DNA from 4 places in the Pseudomonas sp. Marseille-Q0931 genome. Region 4 is predicted to be linked to each of the others. Evidence: predicted binding sites of a transcription regulator. Region 4 holds the regulator's gene; each other region holds the start of a gene.
The links. The regulator sigma-54, encoded in region 4, starts transcription at its own class of promoters, with help from an activator protein. The targets are predictions, from matches to a motif close to ANTGGCATNNANNTTGCTNT.

Region 1 (7,898 bases), on a different contig from region 4:
CAGGCTGGACTGGCCGCGTGCCAGGGCCTGATCGGCCCATAGGCGCAAGGCCTGCTCCCAGTTGGTTACCGGGGCGGCGTCCTGCGGCTGAGTCAGCAACTCCGGCGGCAGGTCGTCGACATGCACTTCACGACCCGAGGCCATGACGGTGATCCAGCGGCAGGTGTTCTCCAGCTGGCGCACGTTGCCCGGCCAGGGCAGGTGCTTGAGGTAATCCTCGGTTTCGCTCTTGAGCAGCTTCGGCTCCACCGCCAGCTCCTGTGCCGCGCGGGCAAGGAAATGGTGGGCCAGGGTCGGGATGTCCTCGCGGCGGTCGGCCAGGCGCGGAATGTGGATGCGGATGACGTTGAGGCGGTGGAACAGGTCTTCACGGAATTTGCCGGCTTGCACCAGGGTTTCCAGGTTCTGGTGGGTGGCGGCGATGATGCGCACGTCCACCTTCACCGGGGTGTGGCCGCCGACACGGTAGAACTCGCCATCGGCCAGCACGCGCAGCAGGCGGGTCTGGGTGTCGGCCGGCATGTCGCCGATCTCGTCGAGAAACAGGGTGCCGCCGTCGGCCTGCTCGAAGCGCCCGCGACGCTGGTTGGCCGCGCCGGTGAAGGCTCCTTTCTCGTGGCCGAACAGCTCGGACTCCATCAGGTCCTTGGGAATGGCCGCCATGTTCAGGGCAATGAAGGGCGCCGCCGCACGCGGACTGTGGCGATGCAGGGCGTGTGCCACCAGCTCCTTGCCGGTACCGGATTCGCCATTGATCAGCACGGTGATATTGGAGTGGGACAGGCGGCCGATGGCGCGGAACACCTCCTGCATCGCCGGCGCCTCGCCGATGATTTCCGGGGTGCGTGCCTGCGCGGCGGGGGCGGCCAGGCTCTGCTGTTCCTGCGCATGCTGAAAGGCGCGCTTGACCAGCGAGACCGCCTCGTCGACGTCGAACGGCTTGGGCAGGTACTCGAACGCGCCGCCCTGGTAGCTGGCCACCGCGCTGTCCAGGTCCGAATGCGCGGTCATGATGATGACCGGCAGGCGCGGATACAGCTCGCGGATCCGTGCCAGCAGGTCGAGGCCGCTGGCGCCGGGCATACGAATATCGGAGATGATCACGTCCGGCTGCTGGCGGGTCAGGCGGGCGAGTACACCGTCGGCACTGTCGAAACTCTGAGTGGTCATGCCTTCCTGCTGCAGGGCCTTTTCCAGGACCCAGCGGATGGAACGATCGTCGTCGACAATCCAGACGGTTTCACTGCGGCTCATGGCGTGGGCGCTCCTTGTTCCAGCGGCAGGAAGATCGAGAATACGGTGTGGCCAGGGTGGCTCTCGCACTCGATCAGACCTTGGTGCTGACTGATGATGTTCTGGGTAATGGCCAGGCCCAGGCCGGTGCCGTCGGCACGCCCGCTGACCATGGGATAGAAGATGGTTTCCTGCAGTTCGGCCGGGATGCCGGGGCCGTTGTCGATGATCTCGACCTTGACCACCAGGCGGTGGCGTGTGTGGCCGATGGTGAACTGGCGCAGGGTGCGGGTGCGCAGGCTGATGCGGCCCAGGCCCATGTCGTGCTTCTGCCCGGCGATGGCCTGCATGGCGTTGCGCACGATGTTGAGCACGGCCTGGATCATCTGCTCGCGGTCGATCATCAGGTCCGGAATGCTCGGGTCGTAATCGCGCACCAGGGTGATGCCGCCCTGGCTTTCCGCCTCGATCAGGTTGGCGACGCGCTCGAGCACCTCGTGCACGTTGGTCATCGCCAGCGACGGCAGCTTGTTCGAGCCGAGCATGCGGTCGACCAGATTGCGCAGGCGGTCGGCCTCTTCGATGATGACGTTGGTGTAGTCCTTGAGGTCTTCGTTGGGCAGCTCGCGCGAGAGCAGTTGCGCGGCGCCGCGGATGCCGCCGAGCGGGTTCTTGATCTCGTGGGCCAGGCCGCGCACCAGCAGTTTGGTGGTCTCCTGCTTGGACAGCTGCGCCTCTTCCTTGGTGATGCGCAGCAAGCGATCGCGCGGATGCACCTCCAGCAGCAGCAGGGTTTCGCCCTTGCTGAACAGTGGCGTCACCGCATAGTCCACGGTCAGCGTCTGGCCGGTGACCGAGGTCAGCACGGCTTCACGCTTGTTGAACGGATGCGCCTGCTCCACCGCTTGGCGCAGCGACGAAAGCGCCTCGGGCGATTCGGTGAACAGGTCACTGATGAACTGACCATGGCTGCGCTGGCCGCTGACGGCCAGGAGCATTTCCGCCGCCGGGTTCATGTACTCAAGGCACAGTTGGCTGTCGAGCAGCAGGGTGGCGGTGGTCAGGTTGTCGAGTAGCAGTCGGTGCAGCGCGTCGTTGATGGTCATAGGCAGTGCGTTCCGGCGATGGGCAGGAAAATGCAAGAAGCAAACCAAGGCCCCGAAAAGACGCATGATGTGTGTGGTCTGGCAGGTTTTGGGGGCGTAGCGGCGCAGTTGGGTAGCGAAAAGCGACCCAAAACAGGGAGAGCTTAGGAGGTGGTGCGCCAGATTGCACCATTAAGGTGCAATCTGCTTTCAGAGGAAAGGAAGGATGCTGACTTCTTCCTTGGGTTTGTCTTTCAGCGGGCATTCGGGCCGTACGCCGTATTCATCCTTCTTGCACGGGTTGACCTTGCGCTTCTGCGCCAGGCTCATGCGGTGCATGTGGAAGGGCTGCGCCGGCGTGCGCTCGACGATGAGGCCAGCAGAGTCGATGATCTCTGCCACCAGTTGGTGCGTGCCGCGGTCGACATGCCGCAGGGAAAACACCGGGCTGCGGCTGATTTCGCCCTGTGGCTCGCCGTTCAGCAGCAGGCGGTAACTATGGCCGGGCAGCAGGCCCGGCTCGCTATTGAGGGTGACGATCATGTCCCCAGAGCCGTTGTGGATCGAGGCGTCCGGCTCCGGCAGGAGGATGCGCAGCAATTGATAGTGCACGGTCGGCTTGGTGACGGCGGGCGGGGTCGCGCGCACCGTGGGCGTGGGCTGGCTCAACTCCACGCTGTTGGAGGGCGCGAGCATCACACGCTCGGCATTGCTGCTGCGCGGCTTGTCGGTGAATACGCGGTTACCTTCGGCGTCGATGTAGGTGTAGACCTGGCCAAACGCGAACGGCGCGACGAGCGCAAGCAGGATGAGCGGAAATCGTATGGTCAATTGACAGGCTTCGGTGTTGGACGGGGAGGCGGTGGTGGTGTCTGGCGCGCCGGACTGTTCAGGCTGATGCGCTGCACGGTAAAGGTTTCGGTGGCGCTCTGCTGGACGATGCGCTCGCCATCCATCACGGCCACGGCCAGTGCGTGCTCGCCGCGGTCCAGGTTGGTCAATTGCAGGCTCGGCACGTTGCTGGCCTGACCATAGGGTTCGCCATCGAGGATCAGGCGCAGGCGGTGACCGGGTTGCAGGCGCGGCTGAATGTTCACGCCGACGATGAAGGTACCGTTGTTGGCGCGCATGGCCTCATCATCCGGAATGCCAGTCAGGCTCAGCTCGGCGTAGGGCGCTTCGCTCTGCGTCGGGGCGTCGTCTTCGGGCGCTGGCAGGCTGGGCGTCTGCATCTCCACCGTGTTGGTCGGCGGCAGTTCGACGCTCTCGGCGGCCGTGCCATCCGGCGGCTGATTGGTGAAGACCGTGTTGCCGTTGGCATCGGTGTATTTGTAAATCTGCGCACTGACCGGCAGGGCCAGGGTAAGCAACAGGCAGGCGAGTAATGGGCGCATGGGCCGATCCCTCCTCGGGTGATGCGCTAAGCCTTGCACTGCAATCGGTTCCTGGCAAGCGCAGGGCGCCTTGGCTGTGATGTTTGGCTACAAAAAGTGGACTCGGATCTGCCGTAGGAGCGAGCTCTGCTCGCGAACCTGGCGACCTGGAGAGCTTCGCGAGCAGAGCTCGCTCCTACAGGGCATGGTGTTGCTGCGTGCCCATAAAAAAGCCCCGCCAGGCAGAGCCGGGCGGGGCTTTCGAAAGCGCCGCACGAGGCGGCGCAGACTGGCTTAGACGCTGTAGTACAGGTCGTATTCCAGCGGGTGCACGAAGGTGCGTACCTTGATTTCTTCTTCCGATTTCAGCTCGATGTAGGCATCGATGAAGTCGTCGGAGAACACGCCGCCCTTGGTCAGGAACGCGCGGCCCTTGTCCAGCTCTTCCAGGGCTTCTTTCAGGCTGCCGCAGACCTGCGGGATCAGCTTGCCTTCTTCCGGCGGCAGATCGTACAGGTTCTTGTCGGCGGCATCGCCCGGGTGGATCTTGTTCTGGATACCGTCCAGACCGGCCATCAGCAGTGCAGCGAAGCACAGGTACGGGTTGGCAGCCGGGTCCGGGAAGCGCGCTTCGATACGGCGGGCTTTCGGGCTGGAAACGTACGGAATACGGATCGAGGCGCTGCGGTTGCGAGCCGAGTAGGCCAGCATGACCGGAGCTTCGAAGCCCGGAACCAGACGCTTGTAGGAGTTGGTCGACGGGTTGGTGAAGCCGTTCAGGGCCTTACCGTGCTTGATGATGCCGCCGATGAAGTACAGCGCGGTCTCGGATAGACCGGCATAGCCTTCGCCTGCGAAGGTGTTCTTGCCGTCCTTGGAGATCGACATGTGCACGTGCATGCCCGAACCGTTGTCGCCGTACAGCGGCTTCGGCATGAAGGTAGCGGTCTTGCCATAGGCGTCGGCCACGTTGTGCACGCAGTACTTGAGGGTCTGAACTTCGTCAGCCTTGGCGACCAGGGTGTTGAACTTCACGCCGATTTCGTTCTGACCGGCAGTGGCCACTTCGTGGTGGTGCACTTCGACGACCAGGCCCATTTCTTCCATGGCATTACACATGGCAGTACGGATTTCGTGGTCGTGGTCGCACGGCGGAACAGGGAAGTAACCGCCCTTGACGGCCGGACGGTGGCCCTTGTTGCCGCCTTCCACGTCCTGATCGGTCATCCAGGAGCCTTGCTCGGAGTAGATCTTGAACATGGAGCCGGAGATGTCGGACTTGAACTTCACTTCGTCGAAGATGAAGAACTCGGGCTCCGGGCCGACGAATACGGTGTCACCGATGCCGGTGGTTTTCAGGAACTCTTCGGCACGCTTGGCGATGGAGCGCGGGTCACGATCGTAGCCCTGCATGGTGCTCGGCTCGATGATGTCGCAAACGATGATCAGGGTCGGCTCTTCGGTGAACGGGTCTAGCACGGAGGTTTCGTCGACCGGCATCAGGATCATGTCGGAGGCTTCGATGCCTTTCCAGCCATGGATGGACGAGCCATCGAACATCTTGCCGTGCTCGAAGAAGTCTTCGTCCAGGGCGTCACGGGCCGGCATGGTCACGTGGTGCTGCTTGCCCTTGGTGTCGGTGAAGCGCAGGTCTACCCACTTCACGTCATGTTCTTTGATCAGTTGAACAGCCTTAGACATGTTGTCCTCCAGATGGAAAAGGCTCGCTTAGTGGAGCCCCGATATGTGCGGTGAAGCCCGGCGGGATAGTCCTTCAGGGCAACCTGCCTCACAAGGGAGCAAATTGCATGCCAGTGCCCTTTATTGGGCAGAGGCCGCGAAACTCAGGCGCTGCGCCGCCTGCGCAGCGATTTCGCTTTGAGTTTTGCACCATTTAAGGGCTGCAATTTATGCAAAAGACCTATTTTGGTGCGCCATCTTGGTGCTGCAGTATTTTTGGTCAAAGCTTGAACAATTTCCGCTATAATCCGCGCCCCTGTTTTTTCGTCCCCGAAGTGGGCGGCCTATTCATGAAGCTGATCGTCAAAGTTTTCCCTGAAATCACCATCAAGAGTCGCCCGGTGCGCAAGCAGTTCATCCGCCAGTTGGGGAAGAACATCCGCGCCGTGCTGCGCGATCTTGACCCCGATCTGCGGGTCACCGGTGTGTGGGACAACCTGGAGGTCGAGACCGACCTGGACGACGCCAAGCTCCTGGCCGAGATGACCGAACGCCTGCGCAACACGCCGGGTATCGGCCTGTTCCTCGAAGTCAACGAATATCCGCTGGGCAATCTGGACGAGATCACCGAGCACTGCAAGCGCCACTATGCCGACCAACTGCCGGGCAAGATCTTCGCCGTGCGCTGCAAGCGTGGCGGCAAGCACGCGTTCAGCTCCATCGACGTCGAGCGCCATGTCGGTTCGCGTCTGCGCCAGGAATGCGGTGCGGCCGGCATCGATCTGAAGAAGCCGGAAGTCGAAGTGCGCATGGAGATTCGCGACCAGCGCCTGTTCGTGGTGCACAACCGTCACGAAGGCCTCGGCGGCTACCCGCTGGGTTCGCTGGAGCAGACTCTGGTGCTGATGAGCGGCGGCTTCGACTCCACCGTCGCGGCCTACCAGATGATGCGCCGCGGTCTGGTCAGCCACTTCTGCTTCTTCAATCTAGGTGGTCGTGCCCATGAACTGGGCGTGATGGAAGTGGCGCACTACATCTGGCAGAAGTTCGGCCGCTCGCAGCGCGTGCTGTTCGTCAGCGTGCCGTTCGAGGAAGTGGTCGGCGAGATTCTCGGCAAGGTCGACAACAGCCAGATGGGCGTGATCCTCAAGCGCATGATGCTGCGCGCTGCCACCCGTGTTGCCGAAAAGTTGCAGATTGAGGCGCTGGTGACTGGCGAGGCGATCAGCCAGGTCTCGAGCCAGACCCTGACCAACCTGGCAGTAATCGATTCGGCCACCGACATGCTTGTCATGCGCCCGCTGATCGCCAGCCACAAGCAGGACATCATCGACACCGCCACGCAAATCGGCACCGCCGAGTTCGCCAAGAACATGCCCGAGTACTGCGGCGTGATCTCGGTCAACCCGACCACCAAGGCCCGTGGTTATCGCGTGGAGAAGGAGGAGGCGCAGTTCGACATGGCCATCCTCGAGCGTGCCCTGGAGCGCGCCACCCAATTGCCCATCGACCGCGTGATCGACGAACTGGGCAAGGACGTGCAAGTCGAGGAAGTGCGTGAAGCGCTGGCCGGGCAGATCGTCATCGATATCCGCCACCCCGATGCCGCCGAAGACGAGCCGCTGGACGTGCCGGGCATCGAAGTGCAGGCGCTGCCGTTCTATGCGCTGAACAACAAATTCAAGGAACTGGATGAGAACCGCCAGTACCTGCTGTATTGCGACAAGGGCGTCATGAGCCGCCTGCATGCCCATCACCTGCTGAGCGAGGGACACGCCAATGTGCGCGTTTATCGTCCGGCATAGGACGCCGGGGCTTAATGGCGGGAGTATCCGCCATCGCCCTCCCGACCTAGCGCTTTAAGCGATGCCCTACTTGGTTCGCTGAAACAATTTTCTTCATATTCGTCGTCCAGGCTGGGCGACACACCGAATCCTCTGATCGAGATACACACAGTGATCGAAAATCTGCGCAACATCGCCATCATCGCCCACGTCGACCATGGCAAGACCACCCTCGTCGACAAACTGCTGCGTCTGTCTGGCACCCTCGACCGCAAAGAAGCGGAAAACGAGCGCGTCATGGACTCCAATGACCAGGAAAAAGAGCGCGGCATCACCATTCTGGCCAAGAACACTGCGCTGAAGTGGGGCGACTACAACATCAACATCGTCGACACCCCCGGGCACGCCGACTTCGGTGGTGAAGTAGAGCGCGTAATGTCGATGGTCGACTCCGTACTGCTGGTGGTCGACGCCCAGGACGGCCCGATGCCGCAAACCCGTTTCGTGACCCAGAAGGCGTTCAAGGCCGGCCTGCGTCCGATCGTCGTGGTCAACAAGATCGACCGTCCGGGCGCGCGTCCTGACTGGGTCATCGACCAGATCTTCGACCTGTTCGACAACCTCGGCGCCACCGACGAGCAGCTGGACTTCCCGATCGTCTACGCCTCGGCCCTGAACGGCATCGCCGGCATGGACCACGAGAAGATGGACGACAACATGGACGCGCTGTTCCAGGCCATCGT
Region 2 (7,898 bases), on a different contig from region 4:
GACGCGAATCTCATGGCGGCCCTGAATTTCGCTACGCTGTAGATATTCAGTGGTCGCCTGCTCAAGAAAGGCCTCGGTGGCGCCGATAAGTTGTTCAGTGCTGGTGAAGGTGGCAGCCGCCGTAGCGCTGTAGCCGAGTGTCGGCAAAGCGAGTAAAACGGGCAAAGGGGCAAGGCACTTTGCTAGTAGCTGACGGAATGATGACGTTCTCTGCTTCATAAGCAATGCAAAGCAAGCCCCGTGCCGCCTGCTAGGCTCAACGGGGTAGGCGTTACTGGATAAGAAGGAGTCCGGGCATGGCCGGGTTGATGGATTCGGTTAACCAGCGCACTCAGTTGGTGGGACAGAACCGCTTGGAGTTGTTGCTGTTTCGCCTGGAAGGCCCACAGCTTTACGGTATCAACGTATTCAAGGTGAAAGAGGTGCTGCAATGCCCGAAACTCACCATCATGCCCAAATCAAGTCCGGTGGTGCGGGGGGTGGCCAACATTCGCGGGGGCACCATCCCGATTCTCGATCTTTCCATCGCTACCGGCCGTGCCGCGCTGGAAGATCTGAAGACCAGCTTCGTGATCATCACCGAGTACAACACCAAGGTTCAGGGTTTTCTGGTGCGCTCGGTCGAACGTATCGTCAACATGAACTGGGAGGAGATCCATCCGCCACCCAAGGGCACCGGACGCGATCACTACCTGACAGCAGTCACGCGGCTCGACCAGCAGTTGGTCGAGATCATCGATGTCGAGAAGATTCTCGCCGAGGTGGCGCCTACCTCCGAAGTGATCTCCGCGGGCGTTATCGACGATCAGGTACAGAGTCAGGCGCTGACCAAGCACGTGCTGATCGTCGACGACTCTTCGGTGGCGCGTAAGCAGGTGCTGCGCTGTCTGCAGACCGTAGGCGTGGAAGTCACGGCACTGAACGACGGCCGTGAAGCGCTCGATTACCTCAAACAGATGGCCGAGGAGGGGCGGCGTCCCGACGAGGAACTGCTGATGCTGATTTCCGACATCGAGATGCCCGAGATGGACGGATATACGCTGACCACGGAGATTCGTAGCGATCCGCGCATGCAGAAGCTGCACATCCTCCTGCATACTTCACTGTCCGGGGTGTTCAACCAGGCGATGGTGAAGAAGGTCGGCGCCGACGATTTCCTCGCCAAGTTCAAGCCGGATGATCTGGCGGCGCGGGTGGTCGAGCGCATTCGGGTAGCGGATGGGGGCTGAGGGACAAACCTTGGTGAACGTTATGGTTGGTGAGGCGGCACTAGTGTCTTCAGGTAATTTGGATTTCGAGCAGTTCCGGACTTTCCTGGAAAAGGCCTGCGGTATTCTGCTGGGTAGCAACAAGCAGTATCTGGTCTCCAGTCGTCTGAACAAACTGATGGAGCAGAATGGCATCAAGACCCTGGGCGAACTGGTGCAGCGCATGCAAAGCCAGCCGCGCGGAGGGCTGCGCGAGCAGGTGGTGGATGCCATGACCACCAACGAGACCCTGTGGTTTCGCGACACCTATCCGTTCGAGGTGCTCAAGAGCCGGGTGCTGCCGGAGCTGATCAAGGCCTACCCGGCCCAGCGTCTGCGCATCTGGTCGGCGGCCTGTTCGTCCGGGCAGGAGCCCTATTCGCTGTCGATGACCATCGACGAGTTCGAGCGTACCAACCTCGGCCAGCTCAAGGCGGGTGTGCAGATCGTCGCCACCGATCTGTCTCCGTCGATGCTGAGCAACTGCAAGTCCGGCGAGTACGACAGCCTGGCCATGGGCCGCGGTCTGTCGCAGGAGCGTCTGCAGCGTTATTTCGATTCCAGGGGGCCGGGGCGCTGGCAGGTCAAGGCGCCGATCAAGAGCCGCGTCGAGTTTCGGCCACTGAACCTGCTCGACAGTTATGCGGCGCTGGGCAAGTTCGACATCGTGTTCTGCCGCAACGTGCTGATCTACTTCTCGGCCGAGGTGAAGAAGGACATCCTCACGCGTATCCATGCCACCCTCAAGCCAGGCGGCTATCTGTTCCTGGGGGCCTCCGAGGCGCTCAACGGGTTGCCCGAGAAGTACCAGATGGTGCAGTGCAGCCCGGGGATCATCTACAAGGCCAAATAGGCGCAAGGCATGTTTGGTATCAGCAGCGGGAGGCCTTTGGCCTAATGCCAGTCAGTTAAGCCGTTGCACTCGATCTTTGTAGGAGCCGGCTTGCCGGCGATCCGCCATAAAAAGCATCGCCAGCAAGCTGGCTCCTACGAAAAACGCCCCTCTACTGCAAGTAGGAGGGGGTGGTGACGAACTTATCTGATCAGCATTAGCCTTTGGCCTCCCGTTTGCGTTTCTGGACTCTGAAAACCATGGGCCCGATCGGATAGGTTTCGCCGTAGGCACCAGCGGTTTGGCCTGGTGCAGAAGAACCGATGCGCATCGCGCGCCCCAGGGTTCGGCGGGGCGGCAATCTGTCCGGTTGGCTTTGCCGCTTGCTTGCCAATAGGCGGTAAAGCCTTGCCGCTTTGCCGCTATTTCCCTGTTCGTCATGCTTTAAGCTATTGATTTTGTTGACTTAAATAAGTTGGCACAGCCTTTGCTGAATGTCTGCCAGGAAAGACCAGACAGCCCCAGCGGCAAAGGTTGCAGACATGAGCATCAACTTCGGCAGGGCACTCGGCATCCACGAACAGGCACTCGGTTTCCGCGCCCAGCGCGCTGAGGTGCTGGCCAACAACATCGCCAACGCCGATACGCCGAATTACAAGGCTCGTGATCTGGACTTCGCCAGTGTCCTGGCTGAGCAAAGCAATCGCATGCAGCGCGGTGGCGTTTCCCTGAACCGCACCGATAGCCGCCATATTCCTGCCGATGGTGTGATCACTGGTGAGGCTGAGATGCCCTACCGTATTCCGATGCAGCCGTCGCTGGATCAGAACACCGTGGATCTGCAGATCGAGCAGTCCAACTATGCCGAGAATGCCGTGCATTTCCAGGCCAGTTTCACCTTCCTCAATAGCAAGTTCAAAGGTCTCACCGCCGCCCTGCGCGGCGAATAAGGAGCGCGACCATGTCCCTTGCCAGTGTTTTCAGCATCGCCGGAACCGGCATGAGCGCGCAGAGCACTCGCCTCAATACCGTGGCCAGCAATATCGCCAACGCGGAGTCTGTCTCTTCGAGTATCGAGCAGACCTACCGTGCCCGTCATCCGGTGTTCGCCACCGTGTTCCAGCAGTCGCAGAACAGTGGTAGTGGTTCGCTGTTCGCCGAGCAGGACGAGGCGGGGAGTGGGGTGCAGGTGCTCGGCATCGTCGAGGATCAGAGCAATCTCGACATGCGCTACGAGCCCAGTCATCCGGCAGCGAATGCGGATGGGTACGTGTTCTATCCGAACGTCAATGTGGTCGAGGAAATGGCGGACATGATTTCGGCCAGTAGAGCCTTTCAAACCAATGCGGAAATGATGAATACCGCCAAGACCATGCTGCAGAAGGTTCTGACCCTGGGTCAGTAAGGACATAGCCATGAGCACCACAGAGACTGTTTCCAGCAGCGTGCTGTCGACATACTCCGGCACCTCGACCAGCAACACCAACGAATCCAGCTACTCCAGCCTGGGCAAGGATGACTTTCTGATGCTGCTGGTGACCCAGTTGAACAACCAGAACCCGCTGGATCCGCAGGACAACAGCGAGTTCGTGGCTCAGCTTGCGCAGTTCAGCAGCCTGGAAAGTCTGACCAATATCTCCGCTTCGATGGACTCGCTGCTGGGCAGCTATCAATCGTCGCAGGCTTTGCAAGCCTCTTCCCTGGTGGGGCGCAGCGTGATGGTTTCCGCCAGCAGCACCCAGGTGGATGGTGTTTCGGGGCTGACCGGCACGCTGGTGGTTCCAACGGCGGCCGACAACGTCTCGGTGAGGGTTTACGACGAGGCGGGCAGCCTGGTCAAAAGCATACCGCTGGATAATCAAAGCAGCGCTGGCCTGGTGGACTTCACCTGGGACGGCACCGATGAGAGCGGCCAACTGCTGCCCGCGGGCACCTACAAATTCTCGGCCTCCGCGTCGCTGGGTGGCACGTCCACCGCGCTGGAAACCTATCTGCCGGCAACGGTCAACAGCGTGACGCTCGGCATCGGGGGCGGCGACATGACGCTGAACCTGGCGGGTGCCGGAAATGTCGCGCTATCCAAAGTCATCAGCGTCGGCCAGTAATCAACAGGCATCGGGAGATAAGACATGACGTTCAATACGGCGCTCAGTGGGTTGAAGGCGGCCAGCACCCACCTGGATGTAACGGGCAACAACATCGCCAACACCGGGACGACGGGCTTCAAGTATTCGCGTGCGGAGTTCGCGGACCTCTATGCCAGCAGCATGTTCGGCACCGGCAGCAACGCGGTCGGCAGTGGGGTGATTACGGCGGATATCGCCCAGCAGCACACCCAGGGCAACATCAGCTACACCGACAACAGCCTGGATCTGGCCGTCAATGGCAGTGGCTATTTCATCGTCAACGATGGCGGCACCCAGCTCTACACCCGCTCCGGCGCGTTCAAGGTGGACAATCAGGGCAACGTCATCGACAACTCGGGCAACAACCTGATGGGCTACGGGGTGGACGCCGATGGCAACCTGGTCAATGGCGTGCTGACCAATCTGACCGTCGACACCAGCAACCAGGCGCCGAATGCCACCTCGACCGTTACCCAGGGGGTGGCGCTCAACTCGTCCGAGACGGTGCCCACCATCGCCTTCGACCCCACGGTCTCCGGTTCCTTCAACTGGTCGACCTCGGTGAGCCTGTACGACTCCCAGGGCAATGAGCACACCATGACCCAGTACTTCGTCAAGGAGGCGAGCAACGAGTGGAGCATGCACGTGCTGATCGACGGGCGCAATCCCGGTGATCCCGCCAGCACCGATCCGTATCAGGCGTCGCTGTCGTTCGACACCTCCGGCAGGCTGCAGGCATCGGCCTCCAGCGACTTCACGGTCAATGCCGATGGCACCATCACGCTGGCCGACTGGGTGCCGGCGACCATCACCGACGCCACCACCGATCCGGTCACCTGGGGCGACAACGGTGCCGCGGCGAGCACATCGGGGGTGACTCTGGATCTACGCAACATGACCCAGACCAATACCCGCTTCGCGGTCAACAGCCTGTCGCAGGATGGCTATACCACCGGTCAGTTGTCCGGGCTGTCGGTGGACGAGACCGGGCAACTGTTCGCCACCTATACCAATGGCCAGGCCAATTTGATTGGCCAGGTGGCGCTGGCCACCTTCGCCAACATGCAGGGGTTGACGCCGGTGGGCGGAACGGCCTGGAAGCAGTCGCTGGCCTCGGGCGAGCCGGTGATAGGTACGCCGGGCTCCGGTACGCTGGGCTCGATCGTCTCCGGTGCGCTGGAGGATTCGAACGTCGACCTGACCGCGCAACTGGTCGACCTGATCATCGCGCAGCGCAACTACCAGGCGAATGCCAAGACCATCGAAACGGAGAATGCGATCGCCCAGACGATCATCAACATCCGCTGACGGCGGCGGGCGGCATATTCTTGCCGCCGTCAAAAGGGCCTTCCGTGATGGAGGGCTTTTTTGTTTTTTAAAAACAATAACTTACTTAAAATTATTAGCCTGGCACGTGCCTTGCTTTGATCTGTCCGAGAGTCGTTTTCACGGCGGAGGTCGAAGTGGACAAATTGCTTTATGTCGCCATGTCGGGCGCGAGCCAGAACACCTATGCGCAAAAGGCGCATGCCAATAATCTGGCGAACATTTCCACCAGCGGGTTTCGCGCCGATCTGGAACAGGCGCGGGCCATGCCGGTTTTCGGTGACAGCTATCCGGCGCGGGTCTACGCCATGTCCGAGCGGCCCGCTACGGATTTCACGCCCGGCGTACTGCAGGAAACCGGGCGGGATATGGATGTTTCGATAGAGGGTGATGGCTGGATTGCCGTGCAGGCCCCGGATGGCTCCGAGGCTTATGTACGCACCGCCAGCCTGTCGATCGATGCCCTAGGCATGCTGCGCACCGGCAATGGGTTGCCGGTCATGGGCAATGCCGGGCCCATCGCCGTGCCGCCCGAGGAGAAAGTCGAGATCGGTCAGGACGGCACGATCAGCATTCGCGCCCTGGGCGAAGCGCCGAATGTCCTGGCCGAGGTCGACCGCATCAAGCTGGTCAACCCCGATACCGCGCAGATGCGCAAGGGGCGCGACGGCCTCATCCATATGAGAGACGGCCAGTTGCTCGAAGCGGATGCCAACGTACGCCTGCATTCTGGCTTCCTGGAGAGCAGCAACGTGAGCGCCGTCGGAGAGATGACGGCCATTCTCGCCCTGTCCAGACAATTCGAACTGCACGTCAAGATGATGAACACGGCCAAGGAGGGCTCCGAGTCCATGGCCCGTGTCATGCAGATCAGCTAACGAGTAGCGCCCGCGCAGGGCGAGGAGATAGACATGCTTCCAGCGCTTTGGGTCAGCAAGACCGGTTTGTCCGCCCAGGACATGAATCTGTCGGTGATATCCAACAACCTGGCCAACGTTTCGACCACCGGCTTCAAGCGCGACCGGGCCGAGTTCCAGGATCTGCTGTACCAGATCCGCCGTCAGCCAGGCGCTCAATCGACCCAGGACAGCGAGCTGCCGTCCGGCCTGCAACTGGGTACGGGGGTACGGATCGTCGGTACCCAGAAGAACTTCACCACGGGCAGCCTGCAGACCACCGACCAGCCACTGGACATGGCGATCAACGGGCGCGGTTTTTTCCAGATTCTGCTGCCCGATGGCACCATCGGCTATTCGCGCGACGGCACGTATCACCTCGATTCCGACGGCCAGATCGTCACGTCGAACGGCTTCGCCCTGGAGCCGGCCATCGTCGTGCCCGCCGAAACCCAGACCTTCACCGTCGGGGAGGATGGCACGGTGTCCGTGACCACCGCCAACAGCGCCGCGGTGCAGATCATCGGCAACCTGCAGACCGCCGATTTCATCAATCCGGCCGGCCTGCAGGCGATTGGCAACAACCTGTTTCTGGAGACCGCTTCCAGTGGCGCTCCGCAAGTGGGAACGCCGGGCCTCAATGGCCTGGGCACCGTTTTGCAAAATACCCTGGAAAACTCCAACGTCAGTGTCGTCGAGGAAATGGTCAACATGATCACGACACAGCGCGCCTACGAAATGAACTCGAAGGTCATTTCCACGGCCGATTCCATGTTGCAGTTCATCACGCAGACGCTTTGAGTCTGATCGGGATCGCTAGGGCGGGCAGAGTGTTGGATGTGAGGTGTGCGATGAAAGGTCTGATTGTGTTGACGTCGGTTTGTCTGCTGCTGGGGGGGTGCGTGGCGCCTGCGCCCAAGGCGGACGATCCCTATTATGCACCCGTGTTGCCGCGTACGCCGCTGCCGGCCAACGCGACCAGTGGCGCGATCTACCAGGCCGGTTTCGAGAGCAATCTGTATGACGATCGAAAGGCTTTTCGCGTCGGCGACATCATCACCATCACCCTGGAGGAGCGCACCCAGGCGAGCAAGGCGGCCCGCTCCGACATCAGCAAGGACAGTTCCGCCAATATCGGGCTGACCTCGTTGTTCGGTGGAGGGGTGTCGGCCACCAACCCGCTGACGCGAAACCGGATGGATCTGGGAACCCAGTTCAACGGTTCGCGGGACAGCGCCGGCGATGCCAGCGCGGCGCAGAGCAACAGCCTCACCGGCTCGGTCACCGTGACCGTGGCCGAAGTGCTGCCCAACGGCGTGCTGGTGGTGCGTGGCGAGAAGTGGCTGACGCTCAATACCGGCAATGAAATGGTGCGGATTGCCGGGCTGATCAGGGCCGACGACATCGCCAGCGACAACACCGTTTCATCCACTCGGGTCGCCGACGCCAGGTTGACCTACTCGGGAACCGG
Region 3 (7,898 bases), on a different contig from region 4:
GGCGCGCGTGCTGCCCAGCTTCGCCACGCCGCTGCGGTCGGTACGTTAGAAGCAGCTACAAGCTTCAAGCTACAAGCCGCAAGAACAGGCAGACCGAACGCTTTTACTTGGAGCTTGAAGCTTGAAGCTTGCCGCTGCTCTCGATGCCTACCTCGAACACCTGCGCCGCGAGCGCCAGGTGTCGGTGCATACCCTCGACGGCTATCGCCGTGATCTCGGCAAGGTGCTGGCGTTCTGCGAAGCCGAAGGCCTGAGTGACTGGGCCGAGCTGGATACGCGCAACCTGCGCCGCCTGGTTGCCCGACTGCATCAGCAGGGCCTGTCCAGCCGCAGCCTGGCACGCCTGCTCTCGGCCACCCGCGGCCTCTATCAATATCTGTTGCGTGAAGGCCTGTGCCGCCACGACCCGGCCACCGGCCTCAGCCCGCCGAAACGCGAACGCCGCCTGCCGCGCACGCTGGACGCCGATCGCAGCGCGCAGCTGCTCGACGGCGCGGTCGAGGATGACTTCATCGCCCGCCGCGATCAGGCCATGCTCGAGCTATTTTATTCCTCCGGGCTGCGCCTGTCGGAGCTGGTCGGGCTCGATCTCGATGGCCTTGACCTGCCTGCCGGCCTGGTGCGCGTACGCGGCAAAGGCAACAAGGTGCGCGAGTTGCCGGTCGGCAGCCTGGCGCGCCAGGCGCTGGAGCAGTGGCTACCCCTGCGCAAGCTGGCCAACCCCGGCGACGGGGCAGTGTTCATCAGCCAGCAGGGCCGCCGCCTCGGGCCGCGTGCGGTGCAGCTGCGCGTGCGCCAGGCCGGTGTACGCGAGCTTGGCCAGCACCTGCATCCGCACATGCTGCGCCACAGCTTCGCCAGCCATATGCTGGAGTCCTCGCAGGACCTGCGCGCCGTGCAGGAGTTGCTCGGCCACGCCGACATCGCCACCACGCAGATCTACACCCACCTGGATTTCCAGCACCTGGCCCATGTCTATGACCAGGCCCACCCCAGGGCCAAACGCAAAGGCGGTTCCGAATGAGCATTGAACTGATCACCTTCGACCTCGACGACACGCTGTGGGACGTCACGCCGGTGATGCAGGACGCCGAGGCGGCGCTGCGCAACTGGCTGGCCCTGCACGCGCCGCGCCTGGGCGCGGTGCCGGTGGAACACCTGTGGGCCGTGCGCAGCCGCCTGCTCGAAGCCGAACCGATGCTCAAGCATCGTCTCAGCGAGCTGCGCCGGCGCATTCTGTTCCACGCCCTGGAGGATGCCGGCTACCCGCACGGCGAGGCGCAAACGCTGGCCGAGGCCGGATTCCAGGTGTTTCTCGGCGCCCGCCATCAGGTGGCGCTGTTCACCGAGGTGCACCCGACGCTGGAGGCACTGGCTGAGCGCTTCATGCTCGGCGTGATCACCAATGGCAATGCCGATGTACGCCGTCTCGGTCTGTCCGAGTATTTTCGCTTCGCCCTGTGCGCCGAAGAGCTTGGGGTTGGCAAGCCTGACCCGAAACCCTTCCGCGAGGCGCTCAGCCGCGCCGGTGGCATTGCCGCCGAGCGCGCCGTGCATATTGGCGATCACCCCAGCGACGATATCGCCGGCGCGCAGGCGGCCGGCATGCGCGCGATCTGGTTCAACCCGCAAGGGCGTCCCTGGAAGGGCGAAACCACGCCGGATGCGCAGATCGCCAGCCTGGCCGAGCTGCCGGCATTGCTGGGCAGCTGGACACGCTGACTCGCAGAGTGGTCTGAGTACAAGCCGCGTACAGCGTCGGTACTCACGACACAACTCGCTGTTCAGTGATCGGATAGCCGGCAGATTGGCGCGGTGTTCGACCCTCTCCCCCAGCCCCTCTCCACTAGGCGTGCCCCCAATAAATGGGAGAGGGGAGCAAAGCGAAGCGCACGACCTTAACTGAACAGCCGGCCCCCTCGTCGCTGCCGGAAGAACCTCGGACGGCACGTACGAATCGCCGCCGGAGATGGCGGGCACAAAAAACCCGCCACTGGGGCGGGTTCCTTGCGGCGAGCCGTCCTCAGATGGGGCGGCTGCCGTATTTGCTGTCGGGCTTCTTGGGTGGGTCGGCGACCACGTTGGGTTCCACCTCCTGCACCTTGCCGCCACGGGAGAGGAACTCTTCCATGGCCTTGGCCAGCGCATCGCGCTCTTTCTGCTTGGCTTCGACGCTGGGCATCTCGTCGACTTCAACGGCTTTGGCCTTGCTCTTCTTGCCGCTGGTTACGGCTTCGCCACCGCCTTCGTCATCGCTGCTGTCACCGTCATCGGCGGCAGCCAGCTCCTCGCCATCGTCCTCGTCGGCCCCTTCCAGATCATCTTGTTCCAGGTCTTCGTCGCTCATGTTCAACCTCATGACTTGCGAAAAGCAGGTTAGTTATAGCCCAGCCGTACGAAGTGCAACCGCACGTCCGGAAAAATTCATATTGTTTCGCCGTGCAGGGTCGCCACCACTTGCCGAGCGCCGCCATGATCGCGGTGCTCGCCCAGATAGATACCCTGCCAGGTCCCCAGCGCCAGCCGTCCCTGCTGTATCGGCAGCTGTAGCTGAAAGCCCAGCAAACTGCCCTTGAAGTGCGCCGGCAAATCGTCCGGCCCTTCGTAATCATGTTCGTATCCCGCTTCACCCTGCGGCACCAGGCGGTTGAAGAAACGCTCGAAATCGCGGCGCACCGCGGGGTCGGCGTTCTCGTTCACCGTCAACGATGCCGAGGTGTGCTGCAGCCACAGATGCAACAGACCGACGCGCATCTGCGCCAGTTCCGGCAATTTCGCCAGCACCTCTTCGGTCACCAGATGAAAACCTCGCTCACGCGGACGCAAGCTGATGATGCGTTGCTGCCACATGCCGTTTCTCACTCTCGATGGCTCCAGCGCGCGCATTCTAGCGTGCTGTCAGAAAAAACAAAGGGCGCCAAAAGGCGCCCTTGTCATTCCGGCGAAGCTTACTTCTTGCCGGTGAACTCCGGGTAGGCTTCCATACCGCACTCGGCGATATCCACACCCTCGTATTCCTCTTCTTCGCTGACGCGTAGACCGATCACCGCCTTGATGATGCTCCAGACGATCAGGCTGGCGATGAACACCCAGGCGAAGATGCAGACGATACCCAGCAGCTGGGCGCCCAGCGAGGCATCGCCATTGGTCAGGCACACGGCCAACAGGCCCCAGATACCGACCACGCCGTGCACGGAGATGGCGCCGACCGGGTCGTCGATCTTGATCTTGTCCAGGCCGAGGATCGCGAAGACCACCAGCACACCGCCCACGCCACCGATCAGGGTCGCCTGCAGGGCGCTCGGGGTCAGCGGTTCGGCAGTGATGGCGACCAGGCCGGCCAGCGCGCCGTTGAGCGCCATGGTCAGGTCAGCCTTGCCGAACAGGATACGCGCGGTAACCAGCGCGGCGATCAGACCACCGGCGGCAGCCATGTTGGTATTGACGAACACCTGGGCGACGGCGTTGGCATCCTCGATGGTGCTCATCTTCAGTTGCGAGCCACCGTTGAAGCCGAACCAGCCCATCCACAGGATGAAGGTACCGAGCGTTGCCAGTGGCAGGTTGGCGCCCGGAATGGCGTTGACCTGGCCATTGGCGCCGTACTTACCCTTGCGCGCGCCCAGCAGCAGTACGCCAGCCAGAGCAGCGGCAGCACCCGCCATGTGCACCACGCCGGAACCGGCGAAGTCGAGGAAACCGGCTTCGTTGAGGAAGCCCGAGCCCCATTTCCAGAAGCCCTGAACCGGGTAGATGAAGCCGGTCATGACCACGGCGAAAGCGAGGAAGGCCCACAGCTTCATGCGCTCGGCTACCGCACCGGAAACCACCGACATGCAGGTCGCAGCGAAGACGATCTGGAAGAAGAAGTCCGAGCGCGCCGAGTAATAGGGCGCATCGTCACCGCCAGCGAGCACCGCATCGACGCTGTTCTCGTCGCCGATCAGGAAGCCCAGGCTCGGCAGGATGCCGCCCTCGGGGCTGGAGTACATGATGTGGTAGCCGATCACCAGGTACATCACGCTGGCGATGGCATACAGGGCGATGTTCTTGGTCAGGATCTCGGTGGTGTTCTTGGCGCGCACCAGGCCGGATTCGAGCATGGCGAAGCCCGCTGCCATCCACATCACCAGGGCACCACAGATCAGAAAGTAGAACGTATCGAAGCCGTACTGCAATGCAGTCAATGCTGTGTTATCCATTTTTCACCTCTTGCCGGCGCTTTCGTTGTGCGCTGTTCGGTTGAAACGTCCAGGTTGGCTCTGGGCGCGTTCCGCATGCTTTACAGGTCGTTGCCACGCTCGCTCTGGATCACCGGAACCCCTGCGCCGTAAGGCGACCAGGCATTCCCATCACTAGGCCGAGCGCTAGACCTGAAGAGGGTCTGGCACAGCAGAGCGGCGAAGGACTCGCCAGCTCCGGCATTCGCCCTCGAATACAGCGCATGGCCAGAATTCGAGGGCAAAAGGGCTCCTAGCCCTGCGAAAGTTCGCAGAGTCATGGGGTTTACTCCTGGGGCGTGGGGTTCGGAGGCTGCTTAGATCGCGTCGGTATCGGTTTCGCCGGTACGGATACGAATTGCCTGTTCCAGGTTGACTACGAAAATCTTGCCGTCGCCGATCTTGCCGGTGTTGGCAGCCTTGGTGATGGCCTCGATCACGCGGTCCAGCTGGTCGTCAGCGATGGCCACGTCGATCTTCACCTTGGGCAGGAAGTCGACCACGTACTCGGCACCGCGATACAGCTCGGTATGGCCTTTCTGGCGGCCGAAGCCCTTGACCTCGGTGACGGTAATGCCCTGCACGCCGATCTCCGACAGCGACTCGCGCACGTCGTCGAGCTTGAACGGCTTGATGATGGCAGTGACTAGCTTCATGAAACTTTCTCCCGTGTAAGGTGGACTTGCCCCAGGAATTACGAACCCGGCTCAAGTCTAAGCGCAGTGTCTGGCTTTTGTAATGCACCGACCGTTCCAGCCTGGCCTGGTCGATACCCACCAACCGCCCTCGACGAAACACTTCCCCGCTTCGCCTGCCGCACCGGTACTGCATCGGTGCATGCGTCGTTGAGGTCTAAGCAGAAAGCTTGCCATCTCCCGGAAAAGCACTGCCTATCAAGCTCTTACCCATGCCCCGCGATATCGCGTGGCGATTCCCACACCCTAACCGCACAAGATTGGTGCAGCAGCGCCTCGGGTCATGCTCAAAAATCGTGCAACCTGGCCTGGGGCGTCCCGCCTCAGGTCGCGTGCTACACTGCCGACCGTCTGTTTACGGAACCTGATCATGCTGCCGCCGAAAGCCCTGCTCGACACCCTCAGTAGCCACGCCTCGCGCCTGTTCAGCGGCGACAGCCCGCTGCCGCGCGCCGAACTGGAAGCCCAGTTCAAAGCCCTGCTGCAAAGCGGTTTCAGCAAGCTGGAGCTGGTCAGCCGCGAAGAGTTCGACAGCCAGATGGTGGTATTGGCCCGTACCCGCGCCCGCCTGGAAGCGCTGGAAGCCAAGGTCGCCGAACTGGAAGCCAAGCTCACCGCCGCAGACTAAGGTTATGTTGTAGGAGCGGCTTCAGCCGCGAACAGGCTTCATGGCTGAAGCCGTTCCTACAGGCGCTGCACCCTACTTGATCAAGGAGAGATCATGTCCCTGGCCATCGTCCACAGCCGCGCCCAGGTCGGCGTCGAAGCACCGGCCGTCACCGTCGAGGCGCACCTGGCCAACGGCCTGCCCTCGCTGACGCTGGTGGGCCTGCCCGAGACCGCGGTCAAGGAAAGCAAGGACCGCGTGCGCAGCGCCATCCTCAATGCCGCCTTCGAATTCCCTAGCAAGCGCATCACCCTGAATCTGGCGCCGGCCGACCTGCCGAAAGACGGCGGCCGTTTCGATCTCGCCATCGCCTTGGGCGTTCTTGCCGCCAGCGGTCAGGTGCCGGCTCAGTCGCTCGATGAATACGAATGCCTGGGTGAGCTGGCGCTATCCGGCGCTGTACGTCCGGTGCAGGGCGTTCTGCCGGCCGCACTGGCTGCGCGTGAAGCCGGACGCACCCTGTTGGTGCCACAGGCCAATGCCGAGGAGGCCAGCCTCGCCTCCGGGCTCAAGGTGATCGCCGTCGAGCATCTGCTGCAGATCGCTGCGCACCTCAACGGCAGCGCACCACTCGAACCCTATGCTGCACAGGGATTGCTCAGACAGAGCCTGCCTTACCCGGACCTGGCCGAAGTTCAGGGTCAGCTGGCCGCCAAACGCGCCCTGCTGGTGGCCGCTGCGGGCTCGCATAACCTGCTGCTCAGCGGTCCGCCCGGCACCGGCAAGACGCTGCTGGCCAGCCGCCTTCCCGGCCTGCTGCCGCCGCTCGACGAACGCGAAGCGCTGCAGGTCGCGGCAATCCACTCGGTGGCCAGTCATACGCCGCTGCAGCACTGGCCGCAGAGGCCCTTTCGCACCCCGCACCACAGCGCTTCCGGGCCGGCACTGGTCGGCGGCGGCAGCCGCCCACAGCCCGGCGAAATCACCCTGGCGCACCAGGGCGTGCTGTTCTTGGACGAGCTGCCGGAATTCGACAGGAAGGTACTGGAGGTGCTGCGCGAGCCGCTGGAAAGTGGCCATATCGTCATTGCCCGGGCGCGTGACAAGGTGCGCTTCCCGGCGCGTTTCCAGCTGGTCGCGGCAATGAATCCCTGCCCGTGCGGTTACCTCGGCGACCCGAGCAACCGCTGCCGCTGTACGCCAGAGCAGATCCAGCGCTACCGCGCCAAGCTGTCCGGGCCGCTGCTGGACCGTATAGACCTGCACCTGACGGTTGCCCGCGAAACGACAGCCTTGAATGCCCCGCCGCAGGATGGCGAGAGCACTGCGCAGGCGGCAGCCAAGGTGGCGCGGGCACGTGAGCGGCAGTTGCGCCGCCAGGGTGTGGCCAACGCCTTTCTCGACCTGCCCGGCCTGCGCCAGCACTGCGCCCTGAGCGATATCGATCGCCAGTGGCTGGAAAACGCCTGCGAACGCCTGGGCCTTTCCCTACGAGCCGCGCACCGCGTGCTCAAGGTCGCGCGGACACTGGCCGACCTGGCGGAGCAGCAGGCGATCAGCCGCGAGCATCTGGCCGAGGCGCTGCAGTATCGCCCCGCCGCGGGCTGAATCAGCGAAAGCGCTCGACTTCCTGGCGCAACTGAGCGGCAAGGCGATCCAGCTCGAGGGCGGTGTCGGCCAGGTTGGCCACCACTTCGCGCTGCTCGCCATTGGCCTGGGCGATGCTCTGCAGGTTGGCGCTGAGCACGGTCGCAGTGCTGCTCTGCTCGCTGGTGGCGGTGGTGATCGCAGCGAACTGCTCGCCCGCCGCCTCGCTCTGCTCGCTGATCTGCGCCAGTGCAGCCGCCACCTTGGCGTTGCGCTCCAGGCCGTCCTGCATCAGCTGGCGCCCCTGCTCCATGGTGGCGATGGCGCTGCTGGTCTCGCTCTGGATGCTGCCGATCATCGTCGAAATCTCGTTGGTCGCCTCGCGAGTACGCCCGGCGAGGTTACGTACCTCGTCGGCGACCACAGCGAAACCGCGGCCCTGCTCACCGGCACGCGCGGCTTCGATGGCGGCGTTGAGCGCCAGCAGGTTGGTCTGATCGGCAATCGAGGTGATCACGCTGACGATGCCGCCGATTTCCTGGGAGCGCTGGCCGAGGCCGTTGATTGCGCTCGAGGTCTGCTCCAGGGCTTCGGCGATCTGCACCAGCGCTTCGGAGGCCTGATCCATCGAAGTGCGCCCGATGCGGGTCTGCTGGGCGTTGTCGCTGGCCAGGCGCTCGGTGCTGCGCATGTTGTCGGCGATGTTCTGTGAGGTGGCGCTGAATTCCTCCACCGCGCCGGCCATGCTGGTGATCTCGCCGGACTGCTGATCGATACCCTGATAGGCAT
Region 4 (7,898 bases):
GAGCTGTTGCAGTTCATCGGCGAGCACGGCGCCTTCCCTCGCACCGATCGTTTGCTGGGCGCTTCGCAGCGCCATGCCTGGCAGCGCCAGTCGGTCAATCCGGCCAGCCAAGGCCGCCACTATCACTGAAGGAGATCGTCCATGCCCTATAGCCTGCCCGCACTGCCATACGCTTACGATGCCCTGGAACCGCATATCGATGCGCAGACCATGGAAATTCATCACGTCAAACACCACCAGACCTACATCAACAATCTGAACGCGGCCCTGGAAGGGACGTCCTATGCACAAGAGCCGGTGGAAGAGCTGCTGAGCCGCTGGAAGGAATTACCGCAGAACCTGCACGCCGCATTGATCAACCAGGGTGGGGGACATGCCAACCACACACTGTTCTGGACGGTCATGTCGCCTTCTGGTGGGGGTAAGCCCGACGGTGAGCTGGCGACAGCGATCGATGCCGAGCTGGGCGGCTTCACGGCGTTCCAGGACGCCTTTACCAAGGCCGCTCTGAGCCGGTTTGGCAGTGGCTGGGCATGGCTCAGCGTGACGTCGGAGAAAAAACTCGTGGTAGAAAGCAGCGCCAACCAGGACAGCCCCTTGATGCATGGCAACACTCCGATCCTCGGGCTGGATGTGTGGGAGCACGCTTACTACCTGCGCTATCAAAATCGCCGGCCGGAGTACATCGGGGCCTTCTACAACGTCATCGACTGGCGTGAAGTGGCGCGTCGATACCGGCAGGCCCTGAGTTGAATGTACGGATATCCCAGGTGATGCGAGCCCCGCTGACTTCCCTTCCCAGCCTCAATGGCCGAGTTCTGCGTTATTTGCTCGGTGGTGCCATCCTGTTTTGCGGTGGGTTGTTGCTCTTCGTTCAGTCGGCCGCGCTGATCGACCAGAGCGTGCAGCCGCAACTCATGCGAGCGATGCAGGCTGGCCTGCTGTGTGCAACGGGGACAGCGCTGGGCGCCTTGCCGGTGCTGTTCATGGGCGAGCTGTCGCAGCGCTGGCGCGACAGCCTGCTCGGTTTCGGCGGCGGCGTCATGCTGGCAGCGACAGTGTTCTCCCTGCTCACCCCGGCATTGGACGTGGCGGCGGAGCAGGGATTTACGCCTTGGGGGGCGGGCGTCATGGCCAGCATCGGCCTGCTGCTGGGCGCCGCAGCACTGCTGGGCCTGGGTAAGCTGCTCGAGGAACGGCGTTACCTGTCTGATCCACAGGCGGGGCCGGGACCGGGCGCGCTGCTGTTCGTGATTGCCATCATGTTGCACAACGTGCCGGAAGGCATGGCTGTCGGAGTCGCTGCGGGAGCCGGACTGGCTGGCGCCGGTGGCCTGGCGATCGGCATTGCCCTGCAGAACGTCCCCGAAGGGCTAATCGTCGCTTTGGTGCTGGCCAGTGCGGGAGTGAGTCGCGGCAAGGCGGTACTGATCGGTGCCGCGTCCGGATTGGTCGAACCGCTGTTCGCGGTACTCTGCGCATGGCTGGTCAGTGTCTCGCAGGTGCTGTTGCCTTGGGGGTTGGCGCTTGCCGCTGGCGCCATGCTGTTCGCGGTCATTCACGAAATCATCCCCGAGTCGCACGGTAACGGGCACCGTGGCGATGCCAGCCTGGCGCTGACGGCGGGCTTCTGCGTAATGATGGTGATGGATACGGCGCTGGCTTGAGGCGGTCTCGGTGCGCCTCATTCGCCTTCGTCGAAGTAGTTTTCGATGAGGCCGACCAGAGCGTCCATGGCCTGCTGGTCCTGCTCGCCTTCGGTATGCAGGTGCACACAGGTGCCCTTGCCCGCAGCCAGCATCATCACTGCCATGATGCTCTTGCCGTCCACCAGGCTTTCGGCGCTACGGCCGATTCGCACCTGGCAGGGGTAGGTGCTCGCCACGCCGACGAACTTCGCCGCGGCGCGGGCGTGCAGGCCGAGCTTGTTGATGATGGTGATTTCACGTGCGGGCATCGCGGCATGGCTCCTTAGCTGAGGTCGCGGTGGCGCACCTGGACGTTCTTCAGCGAGTCTTTGAGTGCCTGGCTCAGGCGGTTGGCCAGATACACCGAGCGGTGGTGACCACCGGTGCAACCAATGGCGATGGTGACGTACGCGCGGTTGCTGGCGGCGAAGCGCGGCAGCCATTTTTCCAGGTAGGCGAGAATGTCCTGATACATCTCCTCGACCTCCGGTTGCGCCGCCAGGTAGTCGACCACTGGTTGATCCAGGCCGGAATAGTCGCGCAGCTCAGGCTTCCAGTAAGGGTTGGGCAGGCAGCGTGCATCGAACACCAGATCGGCGTCGACCGGCATGCCACGCTTGAAACCGAAGGACTCGACGAGAAAGGCGGTGCCGGTCTGCGTCTGGCCGAGCAGGCGCAGCTTGAGCGTATCGCGCAGCTGATAGAGGTTCAGCCTCGTGGTATCGATCTTCAGATCGGCGCGATCGGTGATCGGTGCCAGCAGCTGACTTTCGTAGGCGATGGCCTCGGCCAGCGAGCGGTTGTCGTTGGTCAGCGGGTGGCGTCTGCGGGTTTCCGAGAAGCGTTTGAGCAGCGTCTCGTCTTCGGCGTCGAGGTAGAGCACGTCGCAGCGGATGTTGCGCTGGCGTACTTCTTCGAGCAGCTCCGGGAAGCGCTTGAGCTGGCTCAGCAGGTTGCGTGCATCGATGGAAACGGCCACCTGCGGCAGCAGCATATCGCTGTGTGGCAGGAAGCGCTCGGCGAGGTCGGGCAGCAGGCCGGCCGGCAGGTTGTCGATGCAATAGAAACCGTTGTCCTCAAGTACATCGAGGGCGGTGCTCTTGCCCGAGCCGGAGCGACCGCTGACGATGATCAGGCGCATGTCATTGACCGTTCTGAATGTCCACCACGACCTGATAGAGATCTTCGCCGCTGTTGGCCTGGCGCAGACGTTCGCGTACTTCCTGGCGATCGAGCATGCTGGCGATCTGGCGCAGCAGTTCGAGGTGCGCGTCGGTTGCCGCTTCCGGCACCAGCAGGACGAACAGCAGATCGACCGGCACGCCGTCGATGGCGTCGAAGTCGACCGCGGTGTCGAGGTGCAACACGGCGCTGATCGGTGCACTGCAGCCGGCCAGGCGGCAGTGGGGAATGGCAATGCCGTTGCCGAAGCCGGTGGAACCGAGCTTCTCGCGGGCGATAAGGCTTTCGAAGATGTCCTGGGCATCCAGGTCGGGCAGGTCGCGGGCAACCAGGTTGGCGATCTGTTCGAGCACGCGTTTCTTACTGCCGCCCGGCACGTTCACCAGGGAACGGCCGGGGGTCAGGATGTTTTCAAGTCGGATCATGGATGGGGAATGTTAGCGGGCCGTGGCGCCTTGCAGACGCTCGAGCTGCTTTTCCTTGTGCTTGATGAGTTGACGGTCGAGTTTGTCGGCCAACAGGTCGATGGCAGCGTACATGTCCTGATGTTCGGCATTGGCGACGACTTCGCCGCCGGCGACATGCAGGGTGGCTTCGATCTTCTGCTTGAGTTTCTCGACCTCCATGGTCACCTGAACGTTGGTGATCTTGTCGAAGTGGCGTTCCAGTCGGCCCAGTTTCTCGCCGATATAGTCACGCAGGGCGTCGGTCACATCCAGCTGATGTCCACTGATGTTGACTTGCATACCGCTTTCTCCTTGTTGCCTTGTGTAAGAGACGGGTCTGGTTCGACCCGCCGCCGGAACACTCTGGCCTGAAGACCCTGGGCCTTCAGTCGATCTGGCCTACATCAGTCGCTTGCGCTCACTGGAGGGCGCGATACCGAGGGACTCGCGATACTTGGCGACCGTCCGACGGGCGACTTGGATGCCTTGTGCCTCCAGTAAACCAGCGATCTTGCTGTCACTCAACGGCTTTTTCGCGTTTTCTGCCGCAACCAGTTTCTTGATGATCGCGCGGATCGCGGTGGACGAGCATTCGCCGCCTTCGGAGGTGCTGACGTGGCTGGAGAAGAAATATTTCAGCTCGTAAATGCCGCGCGGGGTGTGCATGAATTTCTGCGTGGTCACGCGCGAAATGGTCGACTCGTGCATGCCGACCGCTTCGGCGATGTCGTGCAGCACCAGAGGCTTCATCGCCTCGTCGCCGTAATCGAGAAAGCCGCGTTGGTGCTCGACGATCTGCGTGGCCACCTTCATCAGCGTCTCGTTGCGGCTCTGCAGGCTCTTGATGAACCAGCGCGCTTCCTGCAGCTGGTTGCGCATGAAGGTGTTGTCGGCGCTGGAGTCGGCGCGTTTGACGAAGCCGGCATACTGCGGGTTGACCCGCAGGCGCGGCATGGCTTCCTGGTTCAGCTCCACCAGCCAGCGGTCGTTGTGCTTGCGCACGATCACGTCCGGAACGACGTACTCCGGCTCGCTGGATTCGATCTGCGACCCCGGGCGCGGATTCAGGCGCTGGATCAGGTCGATGACCTGGCGCAGTTCGTCTTCCTTGAGCTTGGTGCGGCGCATCAGCTGGGCGTAATCGCGGCTGCCGAGCAACTCGAGATAATCGCTGACGACGCGCTGGGTCTCGTTCAGCCAGCTCGTATTGGCAGGCAGCTGGCGCAATTGCAGCAGCAGGCATTCGCGCAGGTCGCGGGCACCGATACCGGCCGGTTCGAACTGCTGGATGCGGTGCAGCACCACTTCCACTTCGTCCAGCTCGATATCCAGCTCTGGGTCGAAGGATTCGGTCACTTCCTCGAGGGTTTCCTCGAGATAACCATCGTTGTTGATACAGTCGATCAGGGTGGCGGCGATCAGCCGGTCCTTGTCCGACATGGGGGCCAGGTTCAGTTGCCAGAGCAGATGGCTCTGCAGGCTCTCGCCGGTGGAAGTGCGGGTGGTGAAGTCCCACTCGTCATCATCGTTGCTGGGCAGGCTGCTGGCGCTGGTCTGGTAGATGTCTTCCCAGGCGGTATCGACTGGCAACTCGTTGGGGATGCGGTCGCCCCATTCGCCATCCTCCAGGTTATCCACCGTCGGAGTGGTCTCCTGGTAGCTCTCTTCCTTGCTCGGGGCGGGAGCGGCGCTTTCGGCGCCATCAGCCATCGGGTCGCTGTTGTCGAAGTCGTCGCCATCTTCCTGGCGCTCGAGCATGGGATTGGATTCCAGCGCCTCCTGGATTTCCTGTTGCAGGTCCAGGGTCGACAGTTGGAGGAGGCGGATAGCCTGTTGCAGCTGCGGGGTCATCGTCAGCTGCTGGCCCATCTTGAGGACTAGCGATGGTTTCATTGCAGACCTTAATTTACTGGCGAGTTACGCCTTCCACATCAGGGCGCCGAAGCGCCGCCAGGAAGCAAATTATATGCCTGAATTTCTCGTTCTTGCCTAGGGGTTGCAATATTTCTGTAGCGAAATAGCGGCGATCTACAGGCAGTGTGAAGGCGCAGTATTTTCACGCAGCCTGCTACAGGCGGAACTCGTGGCCCAGATAAACTTCCTTCACCGTCTGGTTGGCGAGGATGGTCTCGGCGTCACCTTCGGCGATCAGTTGCCCATCATTGACGATGTAAGCGGTTTCGCAGATATCCAGGGTCTCGCGCACGTTGTGATCGGTGATCAGGATGCCGATGCCCTTGGTCTTGAGGTGATGGATGATCTGCTTGATGTCGCCCACCGAAATCGGGTCGACACCGGCGAAGGGTTCGTCGAGCAGGATGAACTTGGGATTGGTCGCCAGGGCGCGGGCGATCTCCACGCGGCGTCGCTCGCCACCGGACAGGCTCATGCCGAGGCTGTCGGCGATGTGGTGGATATGGAACTCCTGCAGCAGGCTGTCCAGTTCCGCCTGCCGCCCGGCGCGGTCCAGGTCCTTGCGCGTTTCCAGAATAGCCATGATGTTGTCGGCCACAGACAGTTTGCGGAAGATCGAGGCTTCCTGCGGCAGGTAGCCGATGCCGGCGCGCGCGCGGCCGTGCATGGGCTGGTGGCTGACGTCGTGGTCGTCGATCAGCACGCGGCCCTGATCGGCGCGCACCAGGCCAACGATCATGTAGAAGCAGGTGGTCTTGCCGGCGCCATTGGGGCCGAGCAGGCCGACGATCTGACCGCTTTCGATGCTCAGGCTGACGTCACGCACGACCTGGCGGCTCTTGTAGCTTTTCGCCAGGTGTTGGGCTTTGAGAATGGCCATTACTGTTGCTGATCCGCGGGTTTGTTCTTCGGCTGGATGACCATGTCGATGCGCGGGCGTGGCGTGCTGACGTTGCCGCCCGTGGCGCGACCGGCATTGACGATCTGGCGGCGGGTGTCATAGACGATCTTCTCGCCTTCGAAGGTATTGCCTTCCTGAATCACCTTGGCCTGGTCGATCAGTACGATACGCTCGTTGCTGGCGAAGTACTGGATGGTCTTGCCGTAGGCCTTGACGATGTCCTTGTCCACGGCTGGCTTCTGCTCGTAATAGGCCAGGTTGCCCACCGAGGTGAAGACGTCGATATCGCCACTGGCGGTCTGCGTGATGGTCACGGTGTCGCCGGTGATCTTCAGGGTGCCCTGGGTGATGATCACGTCGCCGCGATAAACCGCGACGCCCTGCTTGTCATCCAGTTCGGCGCTGTCGGCCTGGATGCGGATCGGCTGGTCGCGATCCGATGGCAGTGCCCAGGCAGCCGCGCTTCCCAATGCGGCGCTGAGGCTGAGAATCAGGGGGAGGGTATTAACGAACCTCATGCTGGCCTCTTACGTTGGACTGCAGGAGCATCCTGCCGTCATTCAAGTACGCTTTCATTCCTTGTGCCGTGGTCACCCCGTTGGCCGCGACGATTCTAACTGCTTGCTCGGTCTGCGCATATTCCTTGTCGGGAATAACGGTCATGCGGCTACTGGTGATGATGGTTGGACGGTCCTTTGCATCGGTGCGGGCGATGCGCACGTCGTCGATCAGTTCCACCTCGACGCCGCCGGGCGAGACTTCGGCACGCTGGCTGGTCACTTTCCAGGGCAATTCGGTGCCGCGGTAGAGGTCCAGCTTGGGCGTGTCGATCAGGGTGATGTCGGTACTCTTGACGTGTTCGAGCTTGTCCGCGGTCATGCGGTAGTGCAGTTTGCCGTCATCCTGGAACTGCACGGTGCGTGCGCCGACCACATAGAAGTCGATGACATTGTCATCGCCGTTCTGCTGGGCTACGCGGGCGCTGTCCGGCGCGAGGTTCCAGTAGCCGAGAGCGGCCACCACCACTGCGATCAGCGCGAAGATCAGAGTATTGAGAAGTTTACGCGGCATGCTGTTCTCTATAGATAGGCGGCCTGGGCCGCTTCCAGTGTGCCCTGGGCACGCATGATCAGTTCGCAGAATTCCCGCGCCGCACCGTCACCGCCACGCGCCTGGGTCACGCCATGGGCATGCTGGCGCACGAAACTGTCGGCGCTGGCCACGGCCATGCCCAATCCGACACGGCGAATCACCGGAAGGTCCGGCAGGTCGTCGCCCAGATAGGCAACTTCTTCATAGCTTAGGCCGAGTTCGGCGAGCAGGCCGTCGAGCACCACGAGTTTGTCCTCGCGGCCCTGGAACAGGTGCTGGATGCCGAGGTTGTTGGCGCGGCGCTCCACTACCGGGGTCTTGCGGCCGCTGATGATGGCGGTGCGCACGCCCGAATTGATCAGCATCTTGATGCCGTGACCGTCGAGCGTATTGAAGGTCTTGAACTCGCTGCCGTCTTCGAGAAAGTACAGGCGGCCGTCGGTGAGCACGCCATCGACGTCGAAGATCGCCAGTTTGACGGCGCGGGCGCGTTGCAGCAGGTCGTTCATCACATTACTCCGGCGCGCAGCAGGTCGTGCATGTTGAGGGCGCCGACCGGCTTGTCCTGGTCGTCGACCACCACCAGCGCGTTGATCTTGTGGTCTTCCATGATCTTCAGGGCTTCGGCGGCGAGCATCTCGGCGCGGGCGGTCTTGCCGTGCGGGGTCATGACCT

Region 1: a site for sigma-54 is predicted at 5,488-5,507, ahead of glnA (glutamate--ammonia ligase). Genes of this name have one in related genera too.
Region 2: a site for sigma-54 is predicted at 5,612-5,631, ahead of P3C50_RS01975 (flagellar basal body rod protein FlgF). Genes of this name have one in related genera too.
Region 3: a site for sigma-54 is predicted at 5,074-5,093, ahead of glnK (P-II family nitrogen regulator). Genes of this name have one in related genera too.

What each region holds. Positions count from the first base shown of each region.
Region 1 is NZ_CALNWT010000016.1:135,100-142,997, reverse strand. It holds gene ntrC (nitrogen regulation protein NR(I)) at 1-1,254, opposite strand, end outside; gene glnL (nitrogen regulation protein NR(II)) at 1,251-2,339, opposite strand; gene P3C50_RS21325 (DUF4124 domain-containing protein) at 2,529-3,143, opposite strand; gene P3C50_RS21320 (DUF4124 domain-containing protein) at 3,146-3,712, opposite strand; gene glnA (glutamate--ammonia ligase) at 3,986-5,392, opposite strand; gene thiI (tRNA uracil 4-sulfurtransferase ThiI) at 5,722-7,176, shown strand; gene typA (translational GTPase TypA) at 7,327-7,898, shown strand, end outside.
Region 2 is NZ_CALNWT010000001.1:387,063-394,960, forward strand. It holds gene flgA (flagellar basal body P-ring formation chaperone FlgA) at 1-219, opposite strand, end outside; gene P3C50_RS01945 (chemotaxis protein CheV) at 297-1,229, shown strand; gene cheR (protein-glutamate O-methyltransferase CheR) at 1,273-2,100, shown strand; gene flgB (flagellar basal body rod protein FlgB) at 2,622-3,029, shown strand; gene flgC (flagellar basal body rod protein FlgC) at 3,041-3,484, shown strand; gene P3C50_RS01965 (flagellar hook assembly protein FlgD) at 3,495-4,184, shown strand; gene flgE (flagellar hook protein FlgE) at 4,209-5,513, shown strand; gene P3C50_RS01975 (flagellar basal body rod protein FlgF) at 5,669-6,409, shown strand; gene flgG (flagellar basal-body rod protein FlgG) at 6,443-7,228, shown strand; gene flgH (flagellar basal body L-ring protein FlgH) at 7,279-7,898, shown strand, end outside.
Region 3 is NZ_CALNWT010000002.1:539,819-547,716, forward strand. It holds gene P3C50_RS08700 (DUF484 family protein) at 1-49, shown strand, start outside; gene xerC (tyrosine recombinase XerC) at 122-1,024, shown strand; gene P3C50_RS08710 (HAD family hydrolase) at 1,021-1,722, shown strand; gene sutA (transcriptional regulator SutA) at 2,024-2,347, opposite strand; gene P3C50_RS08720 (secondary thiamine-phosphate synthase enzyme YjbQ) at 2,425-2,850, opposite strand; gene P3C50_RS08725 (ammonium transporter) at 2,949-4,202, opposite strand; gene glnK (P-II family nitrogen regulator) at 4,538-4,876, opposite strand; gene P3C50_RS08735 (accessory factor UbiK family protein) at 5,286-5,543, shown strand; gene P3C50_RS08740 (YifB family Mg chelatase-like AAA ATPase) at 5,637-7,130, shown strand; gene P3C50_RS08745 (methyl-accepting chemotaxis protein) at 7,132-7,898, opposite strand, start outside.
Region 4 is NZ_CALNWT010000012.1:3,356-11,253, forward strand. It holds gene P3C50_RS18020 (tetratricopeptide repeat protein) at 1-129, shown strand, start outside; gene P3C50_RS18025 (superoxide dismutase) at 142-753, shown strand; gene P3C50_RS18030 (ZIP family metal transporter) at 774-1,667, shown strand; gene P3C50_RS18035 (HPr family phosphocarrier protein) at 1,685-1,957, opposite strand; gene rapZ (RNase adapter RapZ) at 1,972-2,829, opposite strand; gene ptsN (PTS IIA-like nitrogen regulatory protein PtsN) at 2,831-3,295, opposite strand; gene raiA (ribosome hibernation-promoting factor, HPF/YfiA family) at 3,308-3,616, opposite strand; gene P3C50_RS18055 (RNA polymerase factor sigma-54) at 3,716-5,209, opposite strand; gene lptB (LPS export ABC transporter ATP-binding protein) at 5,385-6,110, opposite strand; gene lptA (lipopolysaccharide transport periplasmic protein LptA) at 6,110-6,649, opposite strand; gene lptC (LPS export ABC transporter periplasmic protein LptC) at 6,636-7,202, opposite strand; gene P3C50_RS18075 (KdsC family phosphatase) at 7,211-7,732, opposite strand; gene P3C50_RS18080 (KpsF/GutQ family sugar-phosphate isomerase) at 7,732-7,898, opposite strand, start outside.